DNA from 2 places in the Brevibacillus sp. NL20B1 genome. Region 2 is predicted to be linked to the other one. Evidence: riboswitches for the same ligand, from Rfam matches in the RefSeq annotation. Region 2 holds a riboswitch; the other holds the start of a gene.

Region 1 (15,199 bases), on a different contig from region 2:
CGATCCTGGACCCGCTGGAATACGGTGCTCCCGCTCCGGCACCAATTGATGACACTGCAAAGTTTGACCGGGAATTTCTCATGGTGTTGGACCAGATCTATTTGGGGAATTACAATGGCTCCTCGAATCACTTGTGGGCCATTAACGGGGAAGTGTTTCCGCATACGCCGACGTTCGTGGTGGAGGAAGGGGACCTCGTCAAGACGCGCATCGTCAACCGGTCGTTTTCGGAGCATCCGATGCATCTGCACGGACATCATGTTGTTGTCCTAAGCCGAAACGGCAAGCCGTACAAGGGCAGTCCGCTCGTGCTTGACACTGTCCTCGTGGAACCGGGCGAAACCTACGAAGTGGCATTCCGCGCCGACAATCCGGGCATCTGGATGGATCACTGCCACATACTGGAGCATGCGGCGTTGGGGATGTCGATGCATTTGACGTATCCCAACGTGACAACGCCTTATACGGTTGGCGAGGCGTCGGGGAATCACCCGGAATAAACGATACGGACTTATGGAAAGTAGGGTGAAGCGTATGGAGATTGTCGAACTGAGCATTTCGTTTGAATTTAATGGCACAACCAATGTGATCTATCCCAGTTTGATCGTATCGGAGAATGAACTGGCTTTGGTCGATACCGGGTATCCGGGGTTTCTCCCTCTCATCGAAAGCGAGATCGCAAGAAACGGCTATGACGCGAAGAATCTCACACATATCATCATTACGCATTACGATGATGACCATATCGGCTCACTGTATGATTTTAAAGCAAAATACCCGTGGATACGGATTATCGCAAGTGAACAGGAAGCCAGGTTCATCAGCGGTGAAAGCAAAGCAGAGCGATTGATTCAGGCTGAAAACCTGCTGCAGCATTTGCCTGAGGAACAACAGGCATTTGGCAAATGGTTCATCCAGCAGTTGAAGAGTTTGAAACATGTGCCCGTTGATCACGTGGTGCGCGATGGCGGCATGCTGTTTTCCAATCAATGTAAAATCATCGCTACTCCCGGACATACTTCCGGGCACATTTCCCTGTATGTTCCCGAACTGAACAGCGTGATTACCGGTGATGCTGCGGTGAATGACAACGGTCAACTCGTCGTCGCCAATCCGCATTATTGTTTGGATCTGGAAAAAGCGGAGCAATCGTTGCGAACCATTACAAGTCTGCACGCTGCGCATTATTACTGTTACCACGGCGGAAAATTAGGCTGAGCGCTCTTTTATCGTTATGAAGGAACAGCCCCCTCAAACAAGTCGTTTGGGGGGTCAGCGTGTAGACAAAGTTCGCGGCGCATGGGAGATCGGGCCCGCTCGCTCGCTTGACGCCCAGCACAGAAGCGAATGAAGTCCGCTCCAAAACGAGACGCGGGCAGGGGACAAACATCTGGGTATTTCGAGGAAGTGAGACTTGTGTCCCCTGTTGATTCCCGCGTCTTCGTTTTTCCGCTGAGCAGGTCGTCAAAGGAGCTCGCTTGGCCCATCCCTCCACGCGATGCACATTGTCTTCCGCTTCGGTTGATGAATGGGCAGGCCTTTCGGCCTGGAAATCATTTTTTGTGGACGCTAACTCAATGAACCGTTTGTCTTCGGTCCGCCCCCTCAAACAAGTCGTTTGGGGGGGTTTTTATACGCCCATCACGCGGGGCAGTTCCCTTCGTTTTGCCCAGATGTCGAGGAATTGCTCAATGAAAACACGCGACACGTCACTTGATCCACGCAAATTATCTATACCAAAAGTAATTTCTGTAGATATTTATTTATCAATAAAATGTTTTTGTCGACTTCAAATCCCCATTCCATCATCTCTTCATCCCTCCTACCAAGCTCCTCTCTATCGATCAATCCTATGTGAGAAAACTCCCAAGCCGCCGGAAATTCCGCTGCAAATCCATAGGTCTATCAACTTTCGCAGCATAGGAAATATTGACCAGTAACCTAATTCGTTATATTATGAATGTGACAAAAAGTCACAATATATTACAGAAACCACTAAAATCCACTAATTTTCGACAAGGTTCGTCAATGGCAAACTTATCGAAAGATAAGGACGCAAAGCCTCGGGTCTAAGGTTGTCAAAACTATGATGGCCGGGTTGCCGAAACCGATGCGCTCTATTTCACTCAGTCTCAGGAATGGCGGCTATTCGGGTAACCGAATAGTCTTTTTTGTGAACATTCCAGCAAGGGAAAATGGTTCCACGGCCACCGTTATCGTCTGCTTAGTGGCAGCCGGTTTTGCCAGTCCAACCTTTCGAATGAGCGAAAGGGGGTTACAGGTTTGTTCTAGGATGCCATTTCATATCACTTCAAACCAACAGACGATCGGAGGTAGAAACATGAACGCGACGAGCAAAAAATGGGACTTCCAATGGCGCGGGTTGCGGTTGCGCAGTTTAAAAGCCCGTGTCCTCTTCTTGTTTGTGATCATTCTCGTCCTGCAATTGGGACTGTCCTCATTTGCCATCAGTTATTCCAAACAAACCATTCAGCAGGAGGAGATCAACAAAACAAGCAGCCTCCTGCAGTCCAAGATTCAGCTGATCGGGGAAGAGTTCGAAAAAATCGGGGTGGTCAGCAAGCTGGCCAACTCTTCGTACGAGAAAAAGCTGGAGGAACTGCGCGGATATCCGGATGACCTGGTCAACCAGTTGTTTGAGAGCAAGTATCGGATGAGCAACGGGTTGTACGCGTTGGACGAATATGTCGCCAAAACAAAGGCGGACATCGGGAATGCGCGGATTGAAAAAGGACCGCTGACCGTTGAGCAAAAGCGGCAGATTTTGGCGTCCGAGAGCTTCGACGGTCTGTTTGCGACGATTAAAAAGACAATTCCCGAATCGCAGTGGTACTATTTTACGACCGTTCACAAGTTCCAAAAAATTTATCCGTTCGTGGATAACAAGGAAGGCGCCTATACGACCGACAAATCCATGGCCAATGAATTTTTCCAAATCGCCGTGCCCGAAAACAACCCCAGCCGGGAGATTAAATGGACGAAGCCGTACAAGGACGAATTGGGAACAGGCATGATGGTGACGGCTTCCATCCCGATTTATGCACAGGACAAGTTCCAGGGCGTCTTCTCCATCGACATTTCCTTGACGGGTGTGGCGGACATCGCCAACTCGCTCTCGCTGGCGGACGGCATGCACGCCATGGTTGTTGATTCCTATCAAAACATCTTGACGGGCGCAGTCAAACAGGTGGAGACAAACGAACAGAATACGCTGGAAACCGATATTGAAGATCCTGCCATGAAGGCGTGGATGGTGAAGGTATTAAACGAACAGAAAGACAGCGATCTGTACACCGATCAGGACGATCTCGTGTTTGCCAACAAGATCGAAGAGACAGGGTGGTATTTGTTCCTGTGGGTTCCTGTCAAAAACATTGAAAAATTGTCCGACCAGCAGGTGATGCTCATCAGCCTGATCATCTTCATGTTCATCGTGGGGATTGTGATTGTTTTCGCATACATCTCCAAACGTCTGAACGTGCTGTCGGACGTACGCGACCGTCTGGTTGCCATCGCCTCGGGCGGCGGAGATCTGACGGGGCGCATTCAGGTATCCGGGTCAGATGAAATTCGTCAATTGGCCGACGCATTTAATGAATACCTGAACCAATTGGAGAAGATGATCGCCGACATCAAACGTTCGGCCACGACCGTTGTTGACTACTCCATTCAATTGGAGGAAAACATCGCGTCCAGTACCGAGTACATCGAGGGCATCAACCGCAAAACCAACGACGTAAGCAATGAGTCCACCAACATCTCCGCGGTGGCGCAGGAATTGAGCGCGGCGGTGGAGGAGATTGCCGCGACCACTCGGGACAACCTGTCCACGTTGGGCCATCTGGTCAATGAAATTACACAGATCAAGAACTTGTCCGAAAACTCGGAGGGCGTTGCCAACAAGGCGCTGGCCGGCATGGACAATATCGAGGTCGAAGTGAAGAAGTCGGTTGACATTGCCAAGCAGCTGGAAGACAGCATGAAACGAATCAGCGACATCGTGACGACCATGACCAGCATCAGTACACAGACCAATCTGCTCGCGTTGAACGCTTCGATTGAGGCGGCGCGGGCGGGTGAAGCCGGCAAAGGTTTCTCGGTCGTAGCCGAAGAGGTTCGCAAGCTGGCGGAAGAATCCAAGAACAGTTCGGACAATATTCACGGCATTATTGGCGAACTGCAAAACTCGCTCAGTGAGACCATCCACACGCTCAGCAAGCAGAGCGAGATTATTCTGCGGGAAAAACAAAATGTCATGTCGCTGATCGAACACATGAAAGAGATCAAAACGTCGATTGAAAGTTCCACGGAGCAGATCAAGACGTTCGAGGCGAATGTGGACGCGCAGGCTGACGGAACGGACGCTTCGTCCCAAAATCTGGGGCAGGTAACCGAAAGCATCACGGAAATGACGGCGGCTCTGATGACGATCAGCAGCAACATTCAAAATCAGACGGAGATTCAATCTGATATGAGACAGATTGCCGGTCAGATGAAAGCGACCTCCGAACAGCTCAATGAGTTGGTCAAAAAGTTTGTGGTGCGCGGCGATGCGGGTAAGGAGGAACAATCTGCATGATGATGGTGTTGGATAAGCCGTACGTATCTCTGCTCTTGTCCCAGACTCTTGCCAATGTGGGCGTACCGGCGGTGAAGTGCGGGGATATCCGCATTCCGCTGGATAAAACGCTGGAGATTTGGCAGTTGGACGAGGTGGCGGATCGTGTGCGTGATCCCGACCTTGCGCTGTTGTGCAATTCCGAGTATGCGGTGGCGTCCGTGTATCCGCTTCTGAAGGGAACACCGCTCATGGAACAGGCGGAGCTGTTTAAAAACAAGATCAAGTTTCGCGAGACCTTGCGAAAGCTGTATCCCGACTTCTTTTTCCGCGAGTGTTCCTATGAGGAGATTTTCCGACTGCCGGTGGAGACACTTCCGTTTCCACTGGTGGTCAAGCCGACAAAAGGCTTTCGCAGCGTCGGCGTTTACCTGGTGGAAAAGCCGGACGAATGGCCGGCGATGTGCAAGCAGCTGCAGGCGGACATGAGAGCGGCTAAGGAGATTTATCCCGAGTCGGTCGTGAGCGCCAGCAGCTTTATCCTGGAGGAGTGGATTCAGGGAGAGGAATACGCGGTCGATGCGTTTTACGATGCAAACGGGGAACCTGTCGTCCTGAACGTGTTCAAGCGCATGTTTGCGCACGAAGCCGACACGTCCGACCGGATTTATTTCACCGGGAAAAGCGTGCTGCTGGAGGCCCTGGCCAAAATCGAGACATTTATGAAGCAGTTGGGCCATGAAATGCAGCTCCGCCGATTCCCGATGCACTTTGAAGTGCGGATTTCCAAATCGGGCCAGCTCATTCCAATCGAGGTGAATCCGCTCCGCTTCGCCGGCCTGTGCACGACCGATCTGGGGGCGCATGCGTACGGCGTCAACGTGTACGAGTACTTCTTCCAGCAGAAGAAGCCCAAGTGGGACGAGATCATTGCGTCCCTGGACGATTCCATTTTCAGTTTCCTGTGCGCGGAGCTGCCGTTGAGCATTGACGGAAAGTCTATTGAGTCCGTGCACGACCGGAAGTTTGAAAAGAACTTCAGCGACATTCTGGAATACAGGCTCATCCCGTATGAAGAATATCCCACATTCTCCGTCGTCTTTTACCGCAGCCCTTCTCTGAAAGAGAATGAGTACCTGCTGCATTTGGATTTGGAACAGTACCTGGTCATGAAATAGCTCTTGTCGTCAGATGCGGCTAGAAACAGACGGCGTCGGGGTCCAAGCGGAATGATGACGCCGTCGTGCTGGAAAAAGCGAGGGTCCATCAGCCTGTGCTGCGTGTGTCAGCAAGGTGATGGACCCTTGTTTGTTGTTTGTGTATGCACACAGCCGTTACGTTTTGGGGGAATGCAGCGGGAGTTTGACGGTGAAGCTGCTGCCGAGTCCGGGGCTGCTCGTCACGGTGATCGTGCCGTGATGGGCTTCCACAATCCATTTGGCGATTGCCAGCCCCAGTCCTGTGCCGCCCATTTGTTTCGAGCGGTTTTTGTCGACCCGGTAAAACCGGTCAAAAATGCGGTCCTGCTCCTCTGGCGGGATGCCGATGCCGGTGTCGCGGACGGTGAGGCACATGGACGGGGGATTCGCCGTGTTGTCAACGGAGAGAGTGACCGTAATGTCTCCGCCGCTGGGAGTGTACTTGATGGCGTTATCCAGCAGGATGTACAGCAGTTGTTTGATCCGTTCATGATCGCCGTACACCATCACCGTCGCTGGCGCATCCAGTCTCAGGGAGATCTTTTTCGAGGCAGCCACCGTTTGGGTGGAGCGGATCATCTGTTGGACAGCAGGGACCACGTCAGCGTACTCGCACTGCAGATCGGGGGGGCCGGAGTCGGAACGGGCCAACGTCAGCAAGTCACTCACCAGTTTGGTCATCCGTCTGACTTCATCTTTCATGTTGTCCAGAACGGTTCGTCCAACAGCGGAAAGCTGCTCGCCCTCTTCCATTTCCAATACATCCAGCGAAGACTGCAAGATGCTGAGCGGAGTCCTCAGCTCGTGCGAAGCGTCGGCGACAAACTCCCGCTGACGCTGAAAGGAACGACGAATCGGGATCATCGCCCGCTTGGACATGAAATGGCTGAGGAGGAGCGCAATCCCCAAAAACAAAATGCCCAGGACCGTCAATACGGTGAGCAGCCGTTTGAGCAAATGGTTGATAAACGAAATGTCGATACCCGTGTAGAGGATTCCCTTCATCTGTACGCCCTGAAAAATGGGGCGGCCCGTCATCATCAGTTCCAGCCGTCCGTCCGTCGGCGGCATCGGCTTGCCTCGCCGGGGCGGAGGCGGAACCGTCACGGTGCCGTGCCGGACTTCGTTGGCGGCAGGAATCCATCCCCGGACAAGCTCCAGGATCTGTGACTTGGCCCGCGGGATGAATTCATCGCCAAACAAAAGCTGTCCGTTTGCGTCCACCACATAGTAAAAGAATTGATTCCGGCTTTCCCGCATCCGGTTGAGGTTGTCGTACTCTTCCTGACTCAGCACGTCGTCTCGCAGCGCCTCTTCGATCAGCTTGACTTCCTGTTCGGTGATCATCTGCAGCTGTCTCTTTTGTTCATACGCAATCCCGATGTCGACGAGGACGTAAACGATACCAATAAACAGAGTGAGAAAGACCATGAGCAAAATGCTGTATTGGACGGTCATCCGGTTTTGCGTATGTACAAACAGATCCTTTTTCCAAAAACGGCAGCGCGAGAACCAGTCAGTCATCAAGTTTGTATCCCACCCCGCGAATGGATTGAATCATCTCCGTCTCGCCGTTGAGCTTCTTCCTGAGCAACTTGATGGTGGCGTCTATCGTTTTCATGGACACGTCGGAATTCAAGCCCCAGATGCGCTCGAAAATCACCTCTCGCGACAATACCTGTCCCTTGTTGCGTATGAGCAGTTCCAGCAGCTGGTATTCCCGCGGCGTCAGGTGAATTTCCTTTTCGCCGTCATGGACTGTGCGGTTGGTCAGATTGACGGTGATCGAATGGATCTGCACGATCTGCTCCTGAATCGGGGCAAAATTGCGGCGGGCCAACGCGCGTAAGCGGGCGAGCAGTTCCTCGATTTCAAACGGTTTTACCAGGTAGTCGTCGGCTCCGGAGTCCAGCCCCTCGATGCGATCCTGGAGCGCGTCTCGCGCAGTCAGCATCAGAATGGCGCCGTTGTATCCCTGCTGGCGCAATCGGCTGGCTACGCGCACCCCATCTTCTCCGGGCAGCATCCAGTCCAGAATCAGGATGTCAAAGTGGGCCTGCAGGGCATAGGCGAGGGCATCGTCTCCCTGTGTCACCCATTCAACCTGATAGCCTCCTTTTTTCTTCAGCATGTACGCGATCAATTCACCCAGTCGAATGTCGTCTTCGGCCAGCAAAATATTCAAAAGAGACACTCCTTGCACAAAACATGAAAAGGTGTCTGGTCTCATTCCTCTCTCCATACTACACGCTTTCAATGAAAATTGGGTGAAAAAATGGTTTCGGCATCGATCAGGAAGGCGTTTTCCTTTTCACCGTTTTTTCACCGTTGCTCCCTATAATGAGCGGGTAAGACTTGTCAGATACGTCTAGGGGGAATGCTGCGTGAGTGAGTATGCCAAGAGAAATCTGGCACTGTTCTTGCCCGGCAAAAACAGGCGACGGGTCGTGACGATCGGCTTGGTCGCTGTCCTGTTGGGCGGGGCGGGAACCTTTGCCTACCAGAAATGGGCGTCTTCGCAAAGCCCCGCCTCCGTGATGCGCGTGGAGACCGTCAAGCGGGGAAATGTAACGGAAACGGTCTTTGCATCGGGAACCGTGCAGGCCTCCAAGCGTGTTTCGCTGTCTGCTTCCAGCGGCAATGCAGTCATCAAATCGATCCGTGTGAACGTCGGCGACCGTGTCAAGGCCGGGCAAGTGCTGGCCGAGCTGGACGATTCGGAAGCCCGATTGCAGGTAAAGAATGCGGAAGCCAATCTCCTGTCCGCCAAGGCCCATTTGGCTGAAGCGACAAAGCCCAAGACCGCGGCGGAAATCAACGCGCTGCAGGCGAAGGTGAACCAGGCGAAGGCCGCACTGGACGCGGCCCAAAGCGGTTACGACGCAAAAAAGGCCGATTACGACGTGGAAAAGGCCAAAGCCAATCTGGAGAACGCGCAACGGACCTACAACACGCAAAGCGCGCTGTACACTCAGGGCATCATTTCCAAAAGCGAGTATGAGCAAGCAAAGAGCAGTCTGGATCAGGCGCAGCTGGAGTACAACAGCGCCGTGCTGGCCCGCAGCCAGACACAAGCGAAAGCCAAGAGCGAACTGGAACAGGCGCGGGCGACGTATGAAACGGCGGTGGCCGACCTGCAGGAAGCCAAAGCGGGGCCGGACTCCTCGGCTGTGCAGTCTGCACAAGCCGCAGTAGCACAGGCGGAGGCGCAGTGGCAGCAGCAGGTAAAAAACCTGCAGGACACAACCATCAAAGCGCCCATGGACGGGGTGATTGTGCAGATAAACGGAAATGTGGGGGAAAGCCCGTCCAATCCGTTCATCATCATGGATAATTCGGACGCCGGCAATCTGGAGGTGCTGGCGCACGTCAGCGAAAGCGACATCGGCAAAGTGAAGGCGGGGCTGTCGGCCAGCTTTACCACCTCATCGTATGCCGATCAAACCTTTGCCGGAAAGGTGAAGCTGGTATATCCGGAAGCGACGACCGATTCGGGGGTCACCACGTATCAGGTGCTCCTGTCCGTCGACAACAAGGACGGCCTACTGAAAACCGGCATGACCGTCAACGCGAGCATCGAAGTGGGAACGCACGAAAATGTGCTGTACGTCCCTGCAGCTGCCCTGAAAACCCAGAACGGGAAAGATGGTGTGTACCTCGCATCGGCCAAGGGTGAGGCCGGCGCTGCACAAACAGGAGGCGCAGCAGCAGGCCGGAACGCTGCCCGCTTCCGCTTCCAGCCGGTCACGATCGGTTACTTCAGCTCTGACCGGGTGGAAATCACGTCCGGTCTGCAGGAAGGGGATCAAGTGGTCCTGACCTTTGAGAACACTGCCGCCTCCGGCTCCAGCAGCAGGTCAAACGGCATGGGAGGCTTCCCGGGCTTTGGCGGGATGGGAGGCCCTGGCGGAGGACCCGGCGGAGGATTCGGCGGCGGCATGAGAGGGAATCGTTGAGATGAAACCGGTCATTCAGATGGAAGAGGTAAAGAAGACGTACGTTATCGGTGATCAGGAAATTCAAGCGCTGCGCGGGGTAAACCTGGTGATCGAGGAGGGGGATTTTGCGGCGATCATGGGTCCCTCCGGTTCCGGCAAATCGACGATGATGAATCTGATCGGCTGTCTGGACAAACCTACGTCGGGCGAACTGTACCTGGATGGTCACCCCGTGTCGCAGGCGGATGACGACGAGCTGGCCATCATTCGCAATCAAAAGATCGGCTTTGTGTTTCAACAATTTCATCTGCTCCCCCGTACCAGCGCGGTGGAAAATGTGGAACTGCCCTTGCTGTATGCGGGCGTTCCCGCGAAGGAACGGCGCGAACGAGCCGTGCAGGCGCTGGAAAGCGTGGGATTGGGCAACCGGCTGTACAACAAGCCGAACGAACTGTCAGGCGGGCAGCAGCAGCGGGTGTCGATTGCCCGGGCGCTGGTCAACAATCCCGTGCTGCTTTTGGCTGATGAACCGACAGGCGCGCTGGATACGAAAACGAGCATTGAGATCATGAGCATTTTTCAGCAGCTGCACGAGCAAGGCAAGACCATCGTGCTGGTTACACACGAACCCGACATTGCCGAACATGCCAAGCGGATCATTCGCTTTCGTGACGGACAGATCATCGCAAACGAAGCGGTTGCCCGGCAGAGACGGGCCAACCTTGAGGATGTGAAGGTATGAATTTCGCGGAAAGCCTGCGCGTCTCTTTGCGCAGTATCAAAACAAACCGATTGCGCTCGATGCTGACCATGCTCGGCATCGTGATCGGGGTTGCCGCCGTCATCGCGATGGTGGCCATCGGGGAAGGTGCTTCCGCCGACGTGGCGTCGCAAATCAACGCCTTGGGGAGCAATCTGCTCATCGTGACGCCCGGCCAGACTGCCCGGGGGCAAATCAACCTGGGTGCCGGTTCGTTAAACAGCCTGACGCTGGCAGACAGTGAAGCGCTCACGAAAAACAGTTCCATCGCAGCAGCTTCGCCCAGTGTGACGGGGCGGGCTCAGGTCGTCTGGCGAAACAAAAACTACGCCACCTCGCTCGAAGGCACCAATGAATCATATCCCCAGGTGCGGAACGTACAGGTGCAGCAGGGCCGGTTCTTTAACCGACTGGAAGTGCAGAGACAATCAAATGTAGCAGTAGTGGGTCCGGACGTGATCGCCAATTTGTTCGGCGACAGCAATGCCAGCCCGATCGGACAGACCATCCAGATCAACCGGATTCCGTTTGAAATCATCGGCATTTTGAAAAGTCAGGGCAGTACGGGAATGACCAACAATGACGACAAAGTGATCGTCCCGATTACAACAGCCATGAACCGGCTGACCGGAGGCAGGTTTGTGGGCAGCATTTACGTGTCGGCCGTCTCTGCGGAGGCGCTGCCTCAGGCGCAGTTTGACATTCAGCTGACGCTGAGAGCCCAGCACAACCTGCGGCCAAGCCAGGAAAACGACTTTCAAATCCGGTCGCAATCGGAAATTCTCAGTACGGCTGAAGAGGTGACCGGTGTAATGACCGCCCTGTTGTCCGGCATTGCCGCCATTTCGCTGGTGGTCGGGGGAATCGGGATCATGAACATCATGCTGGTTTCGGTGACGGAGCGCACGCGTGAGATCGGCATCCGCAAAGCGCTCGGAGCAAAACGCTGGGACATTCAACGGCAGTTTTTGATCGAATCCGTGACCATCAGTTTGCTGGGGGGAATCATCGGCATTCTTTTGGGTGTCGGCGCTGCTATCGGCTTGCGGCAGTTTGCCGGCATTGCCACATCAGTCAGTGTGACGCCGATGCTGTACGCGTTCCTCTCTTCCGTGCTTGTCGGCGTGATCTTCGGGGTCTACCCGGCCCGCAAAGCCGCGCGGTTGAAACCGATTGACGCATTGCGTTACGAGTAGCGCGCAGCGGGTATCATCACCCATCGAACAACCGAAAGCCACTCCTATGTATTGGAGTGGCTCAGACTGAAGACAAACCGATTGTACCGCAGGAGAAGCACGTTTCCAGGCAGAGCGATTTGTGAGCCCTACCGAGCGGAGTGGCGATTTGCGGGAAAAAGGAGCGCCACCTCTGAACGGGCTGCGTAGCCATGCGGCTTTGGCGATCCCCCGCAAATCGATGCGGAGCGTACAGTTTGTGCTTCCCTGCTGGGCGAGCACGGAGCGGATGACGGAAACGTGTTCTCCTTGCAATAGTCACCTTGTCTACACACTGAAGCCACTCCTGTGTATTGGAGTGGCTTTCGTGTTAGATAAACGCCCAATTCGATATGGGCAGGCAACCAATCTGGGAAATCGGAATATTGTGCACTGTAGCAGCAATCAGAAAGATGGTGAAAGGGGAAAGGTTTCATTGAGCAGCACACCCGTTGAAAGCCAACATGGCTATATACCTTACGACGCAGCCGTGTACGATCCGCAGTGGTATTATTGGCCGCACCCGTATCAGGTCATGTATTCGCCCTATCTGTCTTACGTGCCGGTTGTCTACCAGGCGCCGTTCTATGACGAATATCTGGACTACGTTGATTATGTTGACCCGTACGCAGGCTACTACGACGTGTATGACGCTTACGGTGAAAGCTTTTGACGATGGCCGTTCCTAAATATCCAGGTCAATTCTTGAATGGAGGTATCACAATTGGACGATTTCAAAAAGGAAATGAGAAACTTGGAAGCGGATGAATTTCATGCGAGCGAAATGGTTCCCTATGAAAATCCGGAATACGAATACGCTCAATTCAACTGCGGGCGATGTGGGGGACGCTGCCGCAACTGTTTTGCCCCGCGCTGCCGCAACTGCTTCTTCCCACGCTGCGCCAATTGCTTTTTCCCGCGCTGCTTCAACTGCTTTGTCCCACGCTGCCACAACTGCTTCTTCCCGCGGTGCGCACGGTGCTGGGGATAGCCCGAATATCGTGCTTGTCATGATTGGAAAAAGAGCCGAATCCCTTCACTTGCAAGGGGTTCGGCTTCTTTTTCGGTTGGAAGCGACGGGTTCGGTTGGAAGTGACGGGCCTGTCAGGATTCGTGTCAAGGAAGCGGGCGGTCTAATGAAGCCCTCCCCACAAAGTAGGCAAGAAGGACAAATAGCGGTACATATGATGAACACGAAATGTCATTGTGGGATGGATGCGCATAGTCAGCACGGCGAACGGGAGGGACCATGGGGATGACAGGTTTGAAGCCTTCGATGCGTCTGAAAGTGAAGGGAGATACGTTTTTTCTTCCCGATCCATCCGGCGGAGTACATGTTCGGAACAACGTCGGCTCGCTTTACATGGAAGGCAGGACGATCCTGCAGTGGATGGAAAAACTGATGCCGGTGTTGAATGGCGAGCATACGCTGGAGGAGTTGACGGACGGACTGCCGGCCCCGCACCGGAACCGGGTGTATGAGATTGCAGAGGTGCTGTACAATAACGGTTTTGTCCGTGATGTAAGCCGGGATCGGCCGCATCAACTGCCGGAAGGGATACGCAAACGATATGCGGAGCAAATCGAATTTTTGGACAGTTTCGCGGACTCGGGTGCCTACCGCTTTCAGACGTATCGTCAGACCAGGGTGGCTGCGGCGGGCGCCGGCACGTTTTTGCTCTCGCTGGCAGCGGCATTGTTGGAGTCGGGACTGCCCAGGCTGCACGTACTGATCACGGATGAGGCGGTCACCAATCGGCAGCGGTTGGCGGAACTGGCGGAACATGCACGAAAAGAAGACCCTGAGGTATCACTGGAGGCCATTTCGCTGCAAAAAGGGGGAGTCTTCTCCTGGCGGGAGTTTGTCCAGCCGTTTGATGCGATCCTGTACGTGTCAGAAAAGGGGGATGTCGAGGAACTGCGTCTTCTTCAAGACATTTGCAGGCAGGAAAAAAAGGTGTTCCTCCCGGCTTTGTGCATCCATGAGACAGGGATGGCCGGTCCGCTGGTGCATCCTGACAGTGCGGGATGTTGGGAGTCGGCGTGGCGTCGCCTGCACCTGTCGTCAGTGCGCAAAGACCCGAAGCAGCACGCCTTTTCCTCCACCGCGGCAGCCATGCTGGCGAATGTCATGGTGTTCGAATGGTTCAAAACGGCGGCAGGCGTATTCCGGCCAGAGCCGCAATTCTTTCTGTTGGACCTGGAGACGTTGGAAGGAAGCTGGCATTCGTTCCTGCCCCATCCGTTGGTGACGGGCTGTAAACCAATCGAGTGGATCAACGTTTCCGATCTGCCGCTTGAACGGGATGCCGGCAGGCGGGATACGGACGGATTGACTCCGGTTTTCAGCCGGCTCACATCGCCGGTAACCGGCATTTTGCACGTGTGGGAACCATTGGATACCCGGCAGATTCCATTGGCACAGTGCGTGGTTCAGGCTGTCGATCCGCTGGCGGAGGGGCCGGATCGCCTGCAGCCGGCAGTGGTTTGTACAGGGTTGACGCATGATGAGGCGCGGCGGGAAGCGGGGCTTGCGGGGATCGAGGCGTACGTGACGAAATTGGCTGATCGACTGTTGTCGGCGCTCTCCGCCGAGCAGGAGGCCGACAAGATCACGCTCCAACCGGATGAATGTATCGGCATTGGAGCAGGTGAAACAGCAGCAGAAGGCGTAAGCCGGGGACTGCGGAAGTGTTTGACCGAGGCCTTGAGGAGACGATACGCAAGCGAGCAGCCGCGCATCTCTTTGCTGCGGGTGGAAACGGTCGCAGACGAGCCCTGCCGTTATTACTTGCAGGCGTTGACCACGATGCAGGAGGCGCCGCTGATCGGCTTGGGAGAGGACGTCTGCGGGTTCCCCGTGGTGTGGGTCGGCTTGAATGGCCGGTGGTATGGCAGCGTGGGGTTCCACGTGGCGTCAGCTCTGCGGCAGTCGCTGCAGCAGGCGCTGCAAAAGGCGCAGAACCAGGCGGCGCACTCCGGGATGCAGGCGGTGGAGGTTCCCGACGTGCTGCTGGCAGACAAGACGCCGCAAAGCCTGAGCATCCCGGCGTGTGAAGCGGACGATCATGTCATGGTTGTGCAGTCCGCTTTGCAGGTGCTGCGACGAAATAACAAGCGGCTGCTGGTCTGTGATCTGGCGCTGGAGCCGTTTTTGCGCGAAGGATTGGCAGGGGTGTTTGGCGTGCTGGTGCGAGAGGAGGAGTCCCGGTGAGTGCTGGTGTGGTTGTTGTTGGAGAAGGGCTGTTGGCCGACTTCGTGAGCAGGGCATTGTCCTCTCAATACCGGATTGTTCGTCATGCCGACGTAAAAACCAGCTTGCCGGAATCGGCGGACCTCGTGCTGGTTTTGCACGATACCTGGGAGCCTGCTGTCCATAAGCAGGCTGAGGCGCTGTTTCAACCGGCCGGCATTCCCTGGCTGCGGGGCTTTGCCGCATGCGGCGAAGCCGTAATCGGACCGCTGGTGCGCCCGGGGAAGCCGGGTTGCTCCCAGTGTGCGGACCTGCG
Region 2 (15,199 bases):
CGAACCGATTCCCACGCTGGAAGAGGTGCTGGCTGCCGTGAAGGGACGATGCACACTGAACATTGAGCTGAAAACGGCGGCCGACATGCATCCCGGACTGGCGGAACGCGTGCTGACGCTGCTGGATCGGCACGGGATGAAGCAGGATGTGTACCTCACCTCGTTTGACCACGAGCTCATCCGGCAGGTGCGGCAGCTGGACACTGACGTCAAGACCGGGCTGATCGTCTACGGACGGCCGATCATGATCCTGGAACAACTGCGGCAGGCGGGAGCAGATGTGCTCTCCATGTCCTATCCGTTTCTCACCCGGGAATTGGCCTGCGAGGCAATCAATGAGGGGGTTGGCGTCATCGCCTGGACGGTGGACGACCCGGACGCTATCCGCAGAATCATGGAGTGGCATCCGCAGGTGCAAATCTGCACCAACCATCCGGACCGCATGCTGGCCCTTCGCTGAGCGCACTATAACTAACAACAGCGGCTGTGAGGACACTCCCTCGTGGCCGCTGTTTCATTCGGTACAGCCGGCAGCAAAAAAGGCACCGCAAAACGGGTGCCTTTTTGTTGTGCTTATATCTTGAAGCGTTTGACGTGAGCCTGCAGCTCTTCGGCGATTCTCGCCAGCGAGCTGGCAGAAGACGTGACTTCCTCCATGGAGGCCAACTGCTCCTCGGTGGCGGCGGAGACGCTTTGCGTTCCTTCTGCGGAGCTTTCCGCCACTTCGGCAATTTGCGTGACCAACTGAACCACCTGTTCCGTACCTGCGGTCATCTGGCGGGAGTGGTCTTTTACCTTCTGAATCTGGTCGGCCGTGTGGGTCACCGAATACTGAATCTGTTCAAACGATTTGCCGGCATCGTTGACGACCTCGAGGCCGAGCGCCACTTCTTTTGTCCCTTTTTCCATGGACTGTACGGCCAGGTCCGATTCCTGCTGGATGGCCAGAATGAGCTGTTCGATCTGTTGAGCGGATTGGGCCGATTGTTCCGCCAGTTTGCGGACTTCGTTGGCCACGACGGCAAATCCCCGTCCCTGTTCCCCGGCACGCGCTGCTTCGATGGCGGCATTAAGCGACAACAGGTTGGTCTGCTCGGCAATGTCGGTGATGACCTGGACAATTTGACCGATCTCCTGGGAACTTTCGCCCAGCCGTTTGACGATAAGGGCGATCTGGTTGACCGTCTCGTTGATGGACTGCATTTGTTTCGCGACGGTTTGGATGGTCTGGTTGCCGTCGATCGCGATTTGCGAAGCCCTGAGGGCAGAATCTGCGGCGTTTTCCGCATTGGTGGCAATTTGCTGAACACCGGAGGACACGTCCTGGATCGCACGGACGCTTTCCTCCACGCTTTGCACTTGCCGTTCTGCGCCGTACGCCACTTCCTGGATGGTCGTTGCAATCTGCTCGGTGGCCTTGCTTGTGTGCTCGGCGTTTACGGTCAGCTGCTCTGCGGACGCTGCCAAATTTTCGGCGCTGGCGTTCATCTGCTGGATGATGGTGCGCAGATTATCCACCATGGCGTTTACGGCCTGGGACAGTTGGCCAATTTCATCCTGCGTGCGGATGCGGAGCGGCTCCACCGTCAGTTCTCCATCGGAGATGCGTTTGGTCACGCTGGCCACTTCCATGATCGGTCGCGTGATCCGCAGCGACACGGCGAATGCAAGTGCGATTACGAGAACGCTGACGATGAGAACGATGACAGCGATGTTGGTGTTGAGAGCGGACACAGCCGACGTAATGGATTGGACCGGGATATGCAGGAACAATCCGTAGTTTGTCGTTGCAATGGGCGCATAGGCAACCATGTACTCGCTGCCGGCGTCCGTGTAGGTATAGGAGGCTGTCTCGCTGCCGCCGTGTTTGAGGAACTCGGCCAACCCCTGCGGCAGGCCGGCTTCTTCCACTGCTTTGCCGATCAGCTCTTCGTTGGGATGGGCTTGAATCAGCCCTTTGTTGTCTACGAGAATGGCGTATCCGCCGTTGCCAAGGTTGAGATGTTGCAGAAAGGTTTCGGTAAACTGGTCAACGTTGACGAGACCGGTCAGTACGCCAAGAATTTGGCCGTTTTGGTTTTTGACGGGAGAGGCGACGACAATGGAGCGTTTGCCAGTCGTCTTGGCAATCACGATGTCGGAGTAACTGGCTTTTCCGGCCATTCCTTCCTTGAAAAACGGCCGTTCGGACAAGTCGATGCCGACGCTTGTCGGAAACGTGTCGGCCGAAACTTTTCCGTCTGGAGAGATGAAGGTGTTGCCGTCAAATATCTTCATTTCCTCGGTAAACGAGCGGATGAACAGGTTTTTCGCGGCAGCGTCCGTCGATTGAATATCCGATGAACGGGCCAGCACCTGAATCTCCGTCATCCGTCTGTCCAGGTATTGATCCATCGCGACGGCGGTGCTTTTGGCAAGGTCGATGTAGGACTGCCGCTGTTTGTCCGTGATGATTTCCGAGCTGCTGGTGGTGATATACAGGGAGGTGCCGATGAGTGGTATGATCGCTACGACAAGAAACCAAACAATCAGTTTGTTTCGAAGTTTGCCGAAGACAAACACGAGGGAATTCCTCCTTTTGTAATCAGGCCTATATGCACGCCTGAAGCGTAACAGCATTCAGACTGCCGGGAATGCTCCCGGCAGTCTGGAGTGAATCAATATCCCATTGCTGCACCTTCGCCGCGCGGATCGGCGCCGCCAAACTTCACGTTGGTGACGGGATCGATCAGAATCGCTCCGGATTGGCCCATTTGATCGGTGTAGGCGTCTTCCAGTTTTTCAACCGGGTGACCGCGTTTGATCAGTTCGTCCAAAACAGCTTGCGGAATTCGGCTTTCTACCTTGAGGTTGTTGGAAGAAGCACCCCAGTTGCGTCCGTGCAGCCATCTTGGCGCTTCGATCGCGTCCTGTACGCTGAAGCCAAAATCGACAATGCGGGTCACCAGAGCGGCCTGGGTCTGAGGCTGTCCTTCTCCGCCTTGGGTTCCGTAGAGGAGGTAAGGCTTGTCTCCCTTAAACAGCATCGCCGGATTGATGGTGTTGAAGGAGCGTTTGCCCGGCTCCAGGTGGTTGATGTGGTTCGGATCCAGGGAGAAGTAGCTGCCGCGGTTTTGCAGCAGGATGCCGGTGCCTTTGGCCACGATGCCGGAGCCCCAGTCGAAGTAGTGGCTTTGAATCATCGAAACGGCGTTGCCATCCTTGTCGACGACGCCGAGCCATACAGTGTCCCCTTTCGGATCGAGCGGCTCCACCGTTTGGGCTGCCTGTTTCATGTCGATCCGCTTGGCCAGTTCTTGACCGTGCTCTTTGGACAGCAGGTAGTCTACCGGAATGTCGGCAAACTCGGGGTCGGTCAGCCATTTGTCACGGTCGGCAAAGGCTTGCTTGGTGGCTTCCACAATCACATGGTAGTAATCGGGAGTGCCTTCGCCCAAGCTCTTCACATCGAAGTTGTTCAGGATGTTGAGAATGGAGAGCGAGGCCATTCCTTGCGAGTTGGGCGGTACGTTGTACGCCTTGTACCCGCGATAGTCAACGGAAATCGGTTTTGCCCACGTAGCGGTGTGTTTTTCAAAGTCTTTCAGGGTGAGCAAGCCGCCGTTTTTCTGCATGTCTTCGACGATTTTCTTGGCGATTTCGCCTTTGTAGAATCCGTCGGCCCCTTTTTTGGCGATGATTTTCAAGGATTCCGCCAGGTCTTTCTGCTTCAGGATTTCGCCAGCCTGATACGGTTCGCCGTTGGGTTTCAGGTAGATTTTGCGGAACTCTTCAAAGCGCTGCAGATTTTTCAGATCGTTGTCGGTCGGATCGGTCGCGTACTTGGTCCAGTACACCTGGTTGGGGGAGACGGGATAGCCTTTTTCCGCGTACTCGATCGCCGGCTCCAGCAGTTTGCTCCACGGAATCTTGCTGCCGCTCATTTCCTTGCGAGCGTAGTTGTACGCTTCCCACCAGCCGGAAACGACTCCGGGGACGGTGTTGGCGGCCAGATAACCGCGGGACGGGATTTTCTCGTATCCTTTGCTCTTGTAGAACTCAATGGTCGCTTTCTCCCCGGCACGGCCGCTGCCGTTCAGGGCGCGCAGTTCTTTCGTTTTTGCGTTGTAGATCAGCCAGAAGTTGTCCCCGCCGATGCTGGTGTAATGAGGATAGACGACGGTCAGTGTGGAAGCCGCAGCGATCGCGGCATCGACCGCGTTACCGCCTTCCTGCAGCGTCTTCAGTGCAGCGGCGGTAGCCAGGTAGTGCGGAGTGGTAACCATGCCATTCGGCGACATGGAAGTTGGACGGTGTGCAGCATTGCCCGCAGGTGTGAAGGCGGACAGGCTTAAAACGCCGGCAAGTCCCAGGGCGCCTAGTTTTTTCCAGAACCTTTTCACAGTCGTTCCTCCTTTGGTCTAGTTGTAAAAGCAAGTTGTGCTGGATGGTACGTAGCTCTGGCGCCTCACCTCCCCCCTATGGACTGCAACCGCCTGCTTACACAAAAAAGACCGATGACATAGGATCATCGGTTTGTCCTACATCAATACTTCGGTAACTGGCTGGCGTGTCCGCTCATGGCGGAGGTAGCCCCTGTAGCTTTGCGTCGCCGGGTTTCCCCGGGTTTGCCGTTTCGATATCAATGCGTGGTCGTAAATTTTCAAAATGCGTAAAATGAGACCATCTTCATTCGTCTCGCGGTGCAGGCAGTCCAATGGACTTGGGAAAATCACATTTCTATTTCATTAGATCGGTAAATTCGTCCCGATGTTTAAGGGGAAATTAAAAAAATCTGCGGATTTTGTGACTATGGTCCGATGTCCCTGCACTTGGCGGAGGATGTTTTTCGTGCGCGCACCTTTCTGCGCACATCCAAGCTGCTGAATTCAATAATGAACATCGGCTGCGGCCGTCAACAGCGACGGCATGTGCCCCATTGTGGTAAGGCGGGACGAGGCACGGCCCGATTTGTTGAACTCTCGATGCGGAATCAGTATTATTGATTGTAAAGGTGAAGTGAAAGGTTGATTCAATTGGAAAACAAGTCGGCAACATCCAATTTTATCCGCAGCATCGTCATTGAGGATTTGCAGGCGGGACGAGTGAAAGAAGTCGTGACCCGTTTCCCTCCGGAACCGAACGGGTATCTCCATATCGGTCATGCCAAATCCATCTGCCTGAATTTTGAGCTGGCTGACGAATTCAATGGCAGAACCAACCTGCGCTTTGACGACACCAATCCGCTGAAAGAAGACACCGAGTACGTGGAAGCGATCAAGGAAGACGTCAAATGGCTGGGTTTTGAGTGGGATGGTCTTCATTTCGCATCCGACTACTTTGAGGAAATGTACAATCGCGCGGTGTTGCTGATCAAAAAAGGCAAGGCGTACGTCGACGACCTCTCCGCGGAGGAGATCCGCAAAACGCGGGGGACGCTGACAGAGCCGGGCACGGAGAGTCCGTACCGCAACCGTTCGGTGGAGGAAAACCTGGACCTGTTCCAGCGGATGCGCAACGGCGAGTTCAAGGACGGCGAAAAAGTATTGCGCGCCAAAATCGACATGAGTTCGCCGAACATCAACCTGCGCGACCCCGTGCTCTATCGGATCGCCCATGCCACCCATCACAACACCGGAGACAAGTGGTGCATCTACCCGATGTACGACTTTGCCCACCCGCTGGAAGACGCCATCGAGGGCGTGACCCACTCGCTGTGCTCGCTCGAGTTTGAAGATCACCGTCCGCTTTACGACTGGGTCGTACGCGAATGCGAGATGGAGCACGTGCCGCGGCAGTATGAATTTGCCCGTTTGAACATGACCAATACGGTGATGAGCAAACGCAAGCTGAAATTGCTGGTGGACGAAAAAATCGTGGACGGTTGGGACGACCCGCGGATGCCCACCATCGCCGGTCTGCGCCGCCGCGGCTACACGCCGGAAGCGATTCGGGCGTTTGCGCGGGAAATCGGCGTCTCCCGCAGCAACAGCGTGGTGGATGCGAAGATGCTGGAGCATTTCATCCGCGAAGACCTGAAGCTGAAGGCGCCGCGCACGATGGCCGTGCTGCGCCCGCTGAAAGTGGTCATTACCAACTATCCGGAAGGCCAAGTGGAGATGCTGGACGCGGAAAACAACCCGGAAAATCCCGAGATGGGCATCAGGCAAATCCCGTTTTCCCGCGAGATTTACATCGAGCAGGATGACTTCATGGAAAATCCGCCGAGCAAGTACTTCCGCCTGTTCCCGGGCAACGAAGTGCGGCTGAAGCACGCCTACTTCATCAAGTGCCACGACGTGATCAAGGACGAACAGGGGAACGTGGTGGAACTGCACTGTACGTACGACCCGGAAACGAAGAGCGGCACCGGGTTCACCGGCCGGAAAGTGAAGGGGACGATCCACTGGGTGGACGCCAAACACGCCGTTCCGGCGGAGTTCCGCCTGTATGAACCGCTCATTCTGGACGGGCAGGAAGACGGCGATTCGTTCTTGGACAACATCAATCCCAATTCGCTGGAAACGCTGCACGGTTTTGTCGAGCCCAACCTGAAGGACTGCAAGCCGCACGACAAGTTCCAGTTCTTCCGCCACGGCTACTTCAACGTCGATCCAAAGTATACGACTCCGGACAAACTGGTGTTCAACCGGATTGTCTCGCTGAAAAGTTCGTTTGAACTGCCGAAGAAGGGATAAATTCGCGCATACATGGAAAAGCTGTTAACACGGTTAACAGCTTTTTTCATATTCTTGGGGACCCCCGCCGGGTGCTGCATGAGCACACCTGAGCGGGGGATTTTTTTGAGAGGGGCGGCCGGATATGCTCGATTCCGGTCACAATTTTAAAGAAAAAATGTCATTTGGACGGCAGGATTTCCCATGGAATATATTGAAAAATTACACAGATGATATATTGGTTGTACAACCAATCAAAATGAATGGTGATCTGGAATGAAACCAAAAGCAGGTAATACGCGAGCCCAATTAATTGAAGCGGCTTACAAGGTTCTTGCCGAAAAGGGATACGAAAACAGTTCCGTTAAGGACATTGCTCGTGAGGCAGGCGTGTCGCCCGGCTTGGTGCACTACCATTTTGCAAACAAGGAAGACCTTTTGGTGTCTGTTGTCAAAGAAGCAGCCAATGAGTACTGCCAACAGATGAGAAAGTTACGGAAGACAGTTGCGGAAGACAAACTTGCCGACGCTGCGCTGGCGGAGTCTTTGGAGCGAATAAAGAGCAATGCCGATTGGTACAAGCTGCGATATGAATTGTATGTGCTTGGCTTGCGAAATCCCGCGATTCAGTCCGGGGTGAAAGAGCTTATCGCAAGGGGAAGGGAGGGAATCGAAGAAACAATCCAAGCGGTGGCAGGAAAAACGCTGCCAAATGGGGCTGAGATGTCCGCCATTTTGTTCGCCTGTTTCGAAGGGCTCGCCTTGCAGTCTTTCGTTGATTCGGAGTTTGACCTGGAAGGCGCTTACCAATTCCTTGGTCAAATGGTCGAACAATTCTTGCAATCGCAATCGGAACGTGAGCGGACGTGACAGTGCGCGTACCGCGCGAGGATTGAAAGGTATGTGTGTGGTGTCAATAGAGCCGTTGTTATCTGTATTGGTTGGTCATACAACCAAAAAATTATGGGGGTGTTTTCATGTTGAATCTGGTTCTGGCCGCAATGGAACGATTGGCACTGACAGTGATCGTGGGCGGAGGCGTTGTCATGGCCGCCGGTGTCCGTCCTCTCTTACTGTCCATTTTGGCAAAGCCGGGACAACCCGATTTGGCTGAAACCGTTGAGGGGCTCTCAATCAACGCGTGGAACCGATACAACCGATTTGCCTTGTGGGCGGCCATTGTCGTGGCGGTCGTTGATCTCGTGCGTATTGTTACGGGGCTGGCTTTTTCCTGGTGGCATGTTGGCCTGATCCTTACAATCTTTGTGGCTTTGCTTGGAAAGTTATTGATCGATCAGACACTGAAAACGCGGCTTAATGAGGCTGGCGCTGAAGCTGTCGGCAGTGCCGAGCAGCGTGCCGGACACCGGCGGGTTGAGTTTCTCTCGGTCGTCATTCTTGTTTTGGCTGTGTTGTTGGTCATCCTGCCGTTCTGACGGAGGTATCCAGATGAATGTGTTGATTGTCTACGCACACCCGAACCCGAAGAGTTTGAATGCCGCCATTTTGAAGGAAGTGGAGCGCGGCCTGCAAGAGGCCGGCTACCAGTATACGGTTATCGATCTATACCAGGACAACTTTCAGCCGGTTCTGGTGTACAATGACAGCATCCGGCGCAGCGAACTCAAGAACGATCCGGAAACGACGCGTTATCGTGAGCTGGTGCGGCAGGCCGATCATCTCATCTTCATTTATCCCGTTTGGTGGTATGGTGTCCCGGCGATTCTTAAGGGCTTCTTTGATCGCTTGTTTGTTTCGGGATTCGCCTATCACTACGAGGGGATGGTGCCAAAGGGATTGCTCAGCGGAAAATCGGCATGGGTGTTCTATACGATTGACTCTCCCGGATGGTATGTCAGACTGGTTCGCCGCAGTGTCGAATGGAAGATTATGAGAGATGCGATCCTCGCGTTTTGCGGAATACGAAAGGTCAAGAGATTCATGTTTGCCGGCGTCAAGAGGAGCAGCCAAAAGCGGCGTCAAAAATGGCTGGAATCCGTCTATCATCAGGTGCGTTTTGGACTCAGGGAATCATGATGAAGATTCGGTTATCCCGTTGGGTCGATACCCGGGCGAATGGCAAGGAAAACAGGTGGCACAAGTCTCACTTCTTCGAAACACCCAGATGTTTACCCCTCCCCTTAGCGTTTTGAAGCGGACGCTATCGACTTATTGCTGGTCGTCAAGAGAGCGAGCGGGCACCATCACACATGACACCACGGGCTTTGATTGCAATGCGTCGCCAAAATGAAAATGCAGGTGAAATTGCCATAAATTAGTGTATAATGTGTGTATAAAATTTTGACAAAAGGGGGTGGGGAACCATGAGATTTCGCGACCTTCACATCAACATCAAGGTGCGCCTGCTGACAAGGTTTTTAAGCATTTTGGTCGGTGCGACGATTTTTCCGTTTATGTCGATATACTTTACGGAAAAACTGGGGCAGGCGATCGCCGGGGTTCTCATGCTGTCAACGGTCATAACCACGGTGATTATTAGCTTCTACGGCGGATTTTTGGCCGACAGGATCGGGCGGCGAAAAGTGATGATCATGTCGCAATCGGTACTGCTAGGGGCGTACTCCGTCATGACCATCGCCAACTCCGAGTGGCTCGATTCAGCCTGGCTCACCTATGCGATGCTGCTGGTGCAAAGCGTCGGCACCGGCATGCTGTTTCCCGCCGTGGACGCCATGATCATCGACGTGACGAATCAGGAGAATCGCCGGTATGTCTACAGCTTGAACTACTGGTCGATCAACCTGGCCATGTCGATCGGTGCGCTGGGGGGCGGCTTTCTGTTTCAAACGCACCGGTTTGAATTGTTTCTGCTGTTCACCTGTGTTCATGTGTTAACGCTGATCATGTTTGTCTTGTTTATGACCGAATCGCACCAAACGAAGCGGAATGAACAGGTAAGAAACAAGGCGGTGTGGAAGGATCTGCTGCAAAGCTATCGGCTCGTGGCCAAGGATCGCACTTTTCTCTTTTTTTGTCTCGCAGTGTTGTTGGGCAACGCCCTGCTCAATCAGAAAACCTATTACATAGCTGTTCGTCTTCAGCAGGAGTTTGGCAGCCAGCTTCTGAACGTGGCGAATTGGTTTTCGCTCAAGATCGACGGGATCAGAATGGTTGGCATCATGCAGACGGAGAACACTATTTTGGTTGCCATGGGCATGTTGTTCGTGACGAAGTGGATCAAACGGTTCTCGGACAGCCTTGTGCTGCGAACAGGCGTGTTCTTGTACATGATTGGCTTCGCCGCCTTGGGAAGCAGCAACGGGCTGTGGATTCTGCTCCTGGCGGTGTTTGTCGTGACATGCGGCGAATTGTTGTTGACGCCGGTAAGCCAGTCCGTAATCGCTGATCTGGTGAACGATGAAGCGAGGGGGTCCTATATGGCGGTGTACGGACTGGTTGGTCATGGGGGAAGACTTCTGGGCGCTGGCGGCATCCTGGTCGGGGTGCTTGTGCCATCCTGGATGATGAGCGGACTCTATGTTCTGATCGGAATCTTCATGCTCTGCTTGTTTCACTACGTGTTAAAACAGCGTCAGCAAAAAAACGAGACCGACGCTGCTTCTCACAATACACCGCTCCCTGTGTAGTGCCGTAGATATGTCGGGGGAGCGCAACAGGGTGCCCTTGATTGTCCAGGGGTGCCCTGTTGCGTTTGATTGTTCCGCTGGCTGGATGTCCGGTACCCCTGCGTCGTTCGCGTGTATTCGCGCACTGGGAGAAGGGAGCGGCCAGCTCGGGGAAAGTTATCGCCGGACCCGTCTCTTTTTGATACAGTAGACAAAGGAGAAGAAAAAGCAAGGTGTGAAGGATATGGCAATATTGCACAACGATTGGGCCGAACTGCTGGCGGACGAATTTGAAAAACAGTACTACCGGCAGTTGCGGCAGTTCCTGAAGGCGGAATACCAAAGCCGCACCGTGTATCCCGACATGTACGACATTTTCAACGCGCTTCATCTGACGCCGTACCGGGAAACCAAAGTGGTGATTCTCGGTCAGGACCCGTATCACGGACCGGGACAAGCCCACGGCCTCAGCTTTTCCGTCAAACCGGGGGTTGCGCCTCCGCCATCACTGCAAAACATCTTCAAGGAACTGCAGAGCGATCTGGGCTGTGCCATCCCCAATCACGGCTATCTGGTTAGCTGGGCAAAACAGGGGGTCCTGCTGCTCAACACAGTGCTGACCGTGCGCGCGGGCAGCCCCAACTCGCACAAGGGGATGGGCTGGGAGCAGTTTACCGACCGGGTCATTGCCGTCCTAAACGAGCGGGAAACGCCGATGGTCTTTATTCTCTGGGGGCGTCACGCGCAGGAAAAAGCAGCGTTTATTGACAAGCAAAAGCATTGTGTCATTCAATCCCCGCATCCAAGCCCGTTTTCGGCCAACCGGGGCTTTTTCGGCAGCCGGCCGTTTTCCAGGGCCAACCGCTTTTTGCGGGAGCAGGGCTTGGGCGAAATCGACTGGCAGCTTCCCCTACAGGTGGAACTAACCGCCGCAGGAGAGCAGTAAGCGAGGCGCGTTTTCGTTAATCCTTGCTGCGGATGACAAGCAGGCACCCGCTTGCGACGGAGATTGTCCCGCTGTCGGCCGTCAGCACGTTGCTGATGCCCAGCGTGTCACCGAGGCGCAGCGTCGCATGTTCCAGCGGATATTGAAATCCGGACAGGGTAATGCCGGTCACTTCCGGGGTGAGCGGCAGCAGCGAGATGTGGGGAAAGCGGCTGGGGCCGAGGGTCAGCTCGCGGTCGACGAGCATGATGTCATTGGCAGCATCGACGATCCGGCAGCGTACGCCGCTGCGCAGCCCTTTCCACAACAGGTGAACGTTGGCCAGCGTGTGATCGAAACGGGACCCCAGTGCCCCCGTCAGGACAATCTCCTGCGCGCCCTGATCCAGTGCCCAGACGAAGCCCATCTCCGTGTCGGTCATATCTTTCAAGACCGGGTCGCAGGAGCGCACTTCTTCGCTGTGCGCGCTGATCTCCGCCCACTCCTCAGGCGTGACCGAGTCAAAATCGCCGATGGACAGGCGGGGCCGAAGACCGTGGCGGATGAGAAACAGCGCTCCCCGGTCGACACCGACCAGACAGTCACCCGCCTCTACTTCCTCAAGCGCCCAGTCACCCAGATTGCCTCCTGCAAACAGGATGATTCGTGTTGGATTGCTCATGATTTTTTCCTCATTCCGTGTCGATTGCGTTTGTCATCCCCAGATCGTTTTTCCTGGGAGCAGGCCCGTCCTACCCAATCAGGGGTTCCGGGCCCGAAAACGGTTCTCTTCCACAATATCATGGACCCGCCCTGATGTGCCAATGAAGATGAGCCCATCCGCTTCACCTGCCCATAGACGGTCCTCGCGAAAGATCTTGCCGGCGGTCATCGCCTGTCATGCAATACCAGTGAAAATAATTGAATGTTTTGGATTTTGTCGATTAAAATCATTTTATCAACTGCGGGAAGGTGAAGCGATGATTGTCGTCAAGCGCATGAATCAATGCACGCTGGCTGAGGTCACACTGGCGTGGAACCGGGGGTTTGAGGGCTATTTTGTTCCGGTGACGATGACGGAAAAAAGTCTGCTGCAGCGGCTGGGACGGGAGGATTACGCACCATCCCTGTCTGTGATTGCGTTTGCGGACGGGGAACCGATCGGTCTGGTCGCCAGCGGCGTTCGCACCATCAACGGGAAAAAAGCGGCCTGGAACGGAGGCACCGGCGTTGCTGCGGCGTACCGTCGGCAGGGCGTTGGACGCCGATTGATGGAGGAGACGCTGGCCCTGTACCGCAAAGCGGGCGTCGAGCTGGCGACGCTGGAAGCGTTCCGGCAAAACGAGCAGGCGATCGCCCTCTACCGGCAGTTCGGTTATGAGGTGACGGACCGGCTGCTGTTCTTGCAGCGTACCGACGCGCTGACGGATCGGCCGTTTGGCGATGTCACTTCCGCCCCCTACCGGCTGCGGCATGGCATTCCCCAGGAGGCGGCGGCGCTTTCCTTTTACGAGGCGGACGTGCCGTGGCAAAACCAGTGGCCCAGCCTTTGCGATGGAGAGGCGGTCTTCGTGGAAGACGAGAACGGCGAGACAGTCGGTTACGCCTTTTACAAACGGACGCTGGACGAGGCGGGCAAACCGACCGCTATCGTATTGCGGCAGTGTGCGTACCTGCCCGGACGGGCTGATGCGGAGGCGATCGTTCGTTTTGCGCTGGCCCATGTGTGGGGATCGCCGGAACTGGCCTGCACGCGTTCTACCTTCAACCTGCCGGCCTCCTGCAAGCTGGTGGTGAGCGTGCTGGAACAGGCCGGGTTTCAGCCCTCCGGCATCGAACAGGTATACATGATCCGTCAGATGGAGCAGGGCGGCTAGGTGATTGGGCTTCTTGTCGACATGTGAAGCGTCACCCGTCTCGATACAGGACTTTTGTTTGACAAACATGACCAACGCATCTGTCAAATCGGGTAATATAGTAGAGGGGTTTCACCCTGCCATATCCGAACGACAGGAGATTGTATCATGCAGAAAGTAGAATTAATTGCCACGGCGACATTTGGCCTGGAAGCCGTGGTCGCCCAGGAAGTAAGGGCGCTGGGCTACGAAGACGTCAAGGTGGACAACGGCAAGGTGACGTTTACGGCAGACATTTCCGCGATACCGCGGGCAAATTTGTGGTTACGAACGGCGGATCGCGTGCGTCTTAAAATGGGAGAGTTTCGGGCGACGACGTTTGACGAGCTGTTTGAGAAGACCAAGGCGCTGCCCTGGTCGGACTGGCTCCCGGAAAACGCAACGTTTCCGGTGGAAGGCAAATCCGTGAAATCGACGCTGTTCAGCGTGCCCGACTGTCAGGCGATCGTGAAAAAAGCGGTGGTGGAAAGCCTGAAAAAAACGTACAAGCGGGACTGGTTCGAGGAGCAGGGGCCGATGTACAAAATCGAGGTGGCCTTGTTGAAGGACGTCGCCACTTTGACCATCGACACGTCGGGACCGGGGCTGCACAAGCGGGGATACCGCGGATTGATCGGCGCGGCGCCGTTGAAAGAGACGATGGCGGCGGCGATGATTCTCTTGTCCCGTTGGAAGCCGGACCGCGTCCTGATGGACCCGTTTTGCGGTTCTGGAACCATTCCGATTGAGGCCGCCCTGATCGGGCAGAACATCGCTCCGGGAATGAACCGCGAATTCGTCTCCGAGAGCTGGCCGAATATCCCGAAGACCGTGTGGCGGCAAGCCCGCGCGGAGACACACGATCTGGCCCGCTACGACCAGAAGCTGGAGATCATCGGCACGGACATCGATGACGAGATTCTGCGGGTCGCGCGGCGCAATGCGGCCGAAGCGGGCGTGGAGGACCAGATTCACTTCCAGCGCATGGACGTGCGCGACGTCCGTACCAAACGCAAGTACGGTTATCTGATCTGCAATCCGCCGTACGGCGAACGGCTGGGCGACTGGAAGCAGGTAGCCCGGTTGTATCGCGACATGGGTGAGGTTTTTTCCGCGCTGGACACGTGGTCGTTTTACGTGCTGACGTCGGACGAGCAGTTTGAGAAGCATTTCGGCCGGACGGCCAGCAAGAAGCGAAAATTGTACAACGGCAACATCAAGGTGGACTACTACCAGTTTTTCGGCCCGAAACCGCCTCGTCCGGCAGTGGTTGTGCCGGATGCGTAATACAGAGAAGCAATATGTTGGAGGAGGAAACATGGTGTTGAAGCGTATGGCAGCCAGGGCAATGACCGTTTGTCTGGCGCTGTCGATGCTGTTTACTCAGGCCGCAGCGGCCGCTGGTTCCGCGACGGCAGCGGAGCAGCAGGGTGGGGAACTGCCCTACGAGCAGAACGTGAGCTTTTCCGATTTGCAAAACAGCTACGCCCGGGAGGCTGTCAACCGGCTGGCTGCGGTTCAGCTGATCAGCGGCCAGGGCGGGGACCGCTTTTATCCGCAAAAGCCGATGACCCGGCAGGATGTGGCGGTGCTGCTGGCCAAGGTGATGGGCGTGCAGCCGAAACTGCCGAAACAGGCGGTGTTTGCCGACGTGCCGGCGGACAGCCCGTACGCTCCGTACGTCTACGCACTGGCGGAGCTGGGGGTGATGCAGGGACGAAGCGATGGCAAGCTGGGAGCAGCCGACCCGTTAGCCCGGCAGGAGATGGCCGTTCTGCTGACACGGCTGTGGAAAGCGGGCGGCGGCCAGATGCAGAGCGCAGACGCAGCACCGTATGCAGATGAGGAGGAAATTGCCGACTACGCCCGGCAAGCAGTGACTGCTGTTACCGCCCAGCGCTGGATGCAGGGAGCTGGCGGCAAATTCCGCCCGCAGGGGACGGTGACCCGGGGCGATGCCGCGATCATCGCCGAGCGCGTGCTGAACGCTCGCTCCCAGCAGGCGGAACAGGCCGATTTTACGCTCAATGCGGCCAAGCTGTCGGTCATGACGGGCACCAGCACACGGGTGGAAGTGGCGCCAACCGTCGGGACTTTGCCGTTTTCCCCCGTCTTTGCCTTTGACCGGCCGGAATT

The links. A riboswitch is a leader RNA that binds a small molecule or an ion and turns the genes downstream of it on or off. The one in region 2 is predicted to bind cyclic di-GMP.
Region 1: linked by a shared signal. The riboswitch ahead of KDN35_RS12205 (methyl-accepting chemotaxis protein) and the one ahead of ggt (gamma-glutamyltransferase) in region 2 are both predicted to bind cyclic di-GMP.

What each region holds. Positions count from the first base shown of each region.
Region 1 covers NZ_JAGTPT010000016.1:8,818-24,016, forward strand. The annotation lists gene KDN35_RS12195 (multicopper oxidase family protein) at 1-500, shown strand, start outside; gene KDN35_RS12200 (MBL fold metallo-hydrolase) at 535-1,218, shown strand; cyclic di-GMP riboswitch class I at 2,021-2,106, shown strand; gene KDN35_RS12205 (methyl-accepting chemotaxis protein) at 2,342-4,600, shown strand; gene KDN35_RS12210 (ATP-grasp domain-containing protein) at 4,597-5,757, shown strand; gene KDN35_RS12215 (sensor histidine kinase) at 5,914-7,236, opposite strand; gene KDN35_RS12220 (response regulator transcription factor) at 7,295-7,963, opposite strand; gene KDN35_RS12225 (efflux RND transporter periplasmic adaptor subunit) at 8,163-9,734, shown strand; gene KDN35_RS12230 (ABC transporter ATP-binding protein) at 9,736-10,458, shown strand; gene KDN35_RS12235 (ABC transporter permease) at 10,455-11,672, shown strand; gene KDN35_RS12240 (hypothetical protein) at 12,127-12,363, shown strand; gene KDN35_RS12245 (hypothetical protein) at 12,475-12,681, shown strand; gene KDN35_RS12250 (putative thiazole-containing bacteriocin maturation protein) at 12,946-14,904, shown strand; gene KDN35_RS12255 (TOMM precursor leader peptide-binding protein) at 14,901-15,199, shown strand, end outside.
Region 2 covers NZ_JAGTPT010000039.1:5,100-20,298, forward strand. The annotation lists gene KDN35_RS19090 (glycerophosphodiester phosphodiesterase) at 1-460, shown strand, start outside; gene KDN35_RS19095 (methyl-accepting chemotaxis protein) at 574-2,562, opposite strand; gene ggt (gamma-glutamyltransferase) at 2,658-4,280, opposite strand; cyclic di-GMP riboswitch class I at 4,533-4,622, opposite strand; gene KDN35_RS19105 (glutamine--tRNA ligase/YqeY domain fusion protein) at 5,016-6,677, shown strand; gene KDN35_RS19110 (TetR/AcrR family transcriptional regulator) at 6,933-7,526, shown strand; gene KDN35_RS19115 (hypothetical protein) at 7,634-8,092, shown strand; gene KDN35_RS19120 (NAD(P)H-dependent oxidoreductase) at 8,106-8,693, shown strand; gene KDN35_RS19125 (MDR family MFS transporter) at 8,981-10,264, shown strand; gene KDN35_RS19130 (uracil-DNA glycosylase) at 10,488-11,189, shown strand; gene KDN35_RS19135 (thiamine diphosphokinase) at 11,206-11,850, opposite strand; gene KDN35_RS19140 (GNAT family N-acetyltransferase) at 12,149-13,045, shown strand; gene KDN35_RS19145 (THUMP domain-containing class I SAM-dependent RNA methyltransferase) at 13,193-14,350, shown strand; gene KDN35_RS19150 (DUF4855 domain-containing protein) at 14,382-15,199, shown strand, end outside.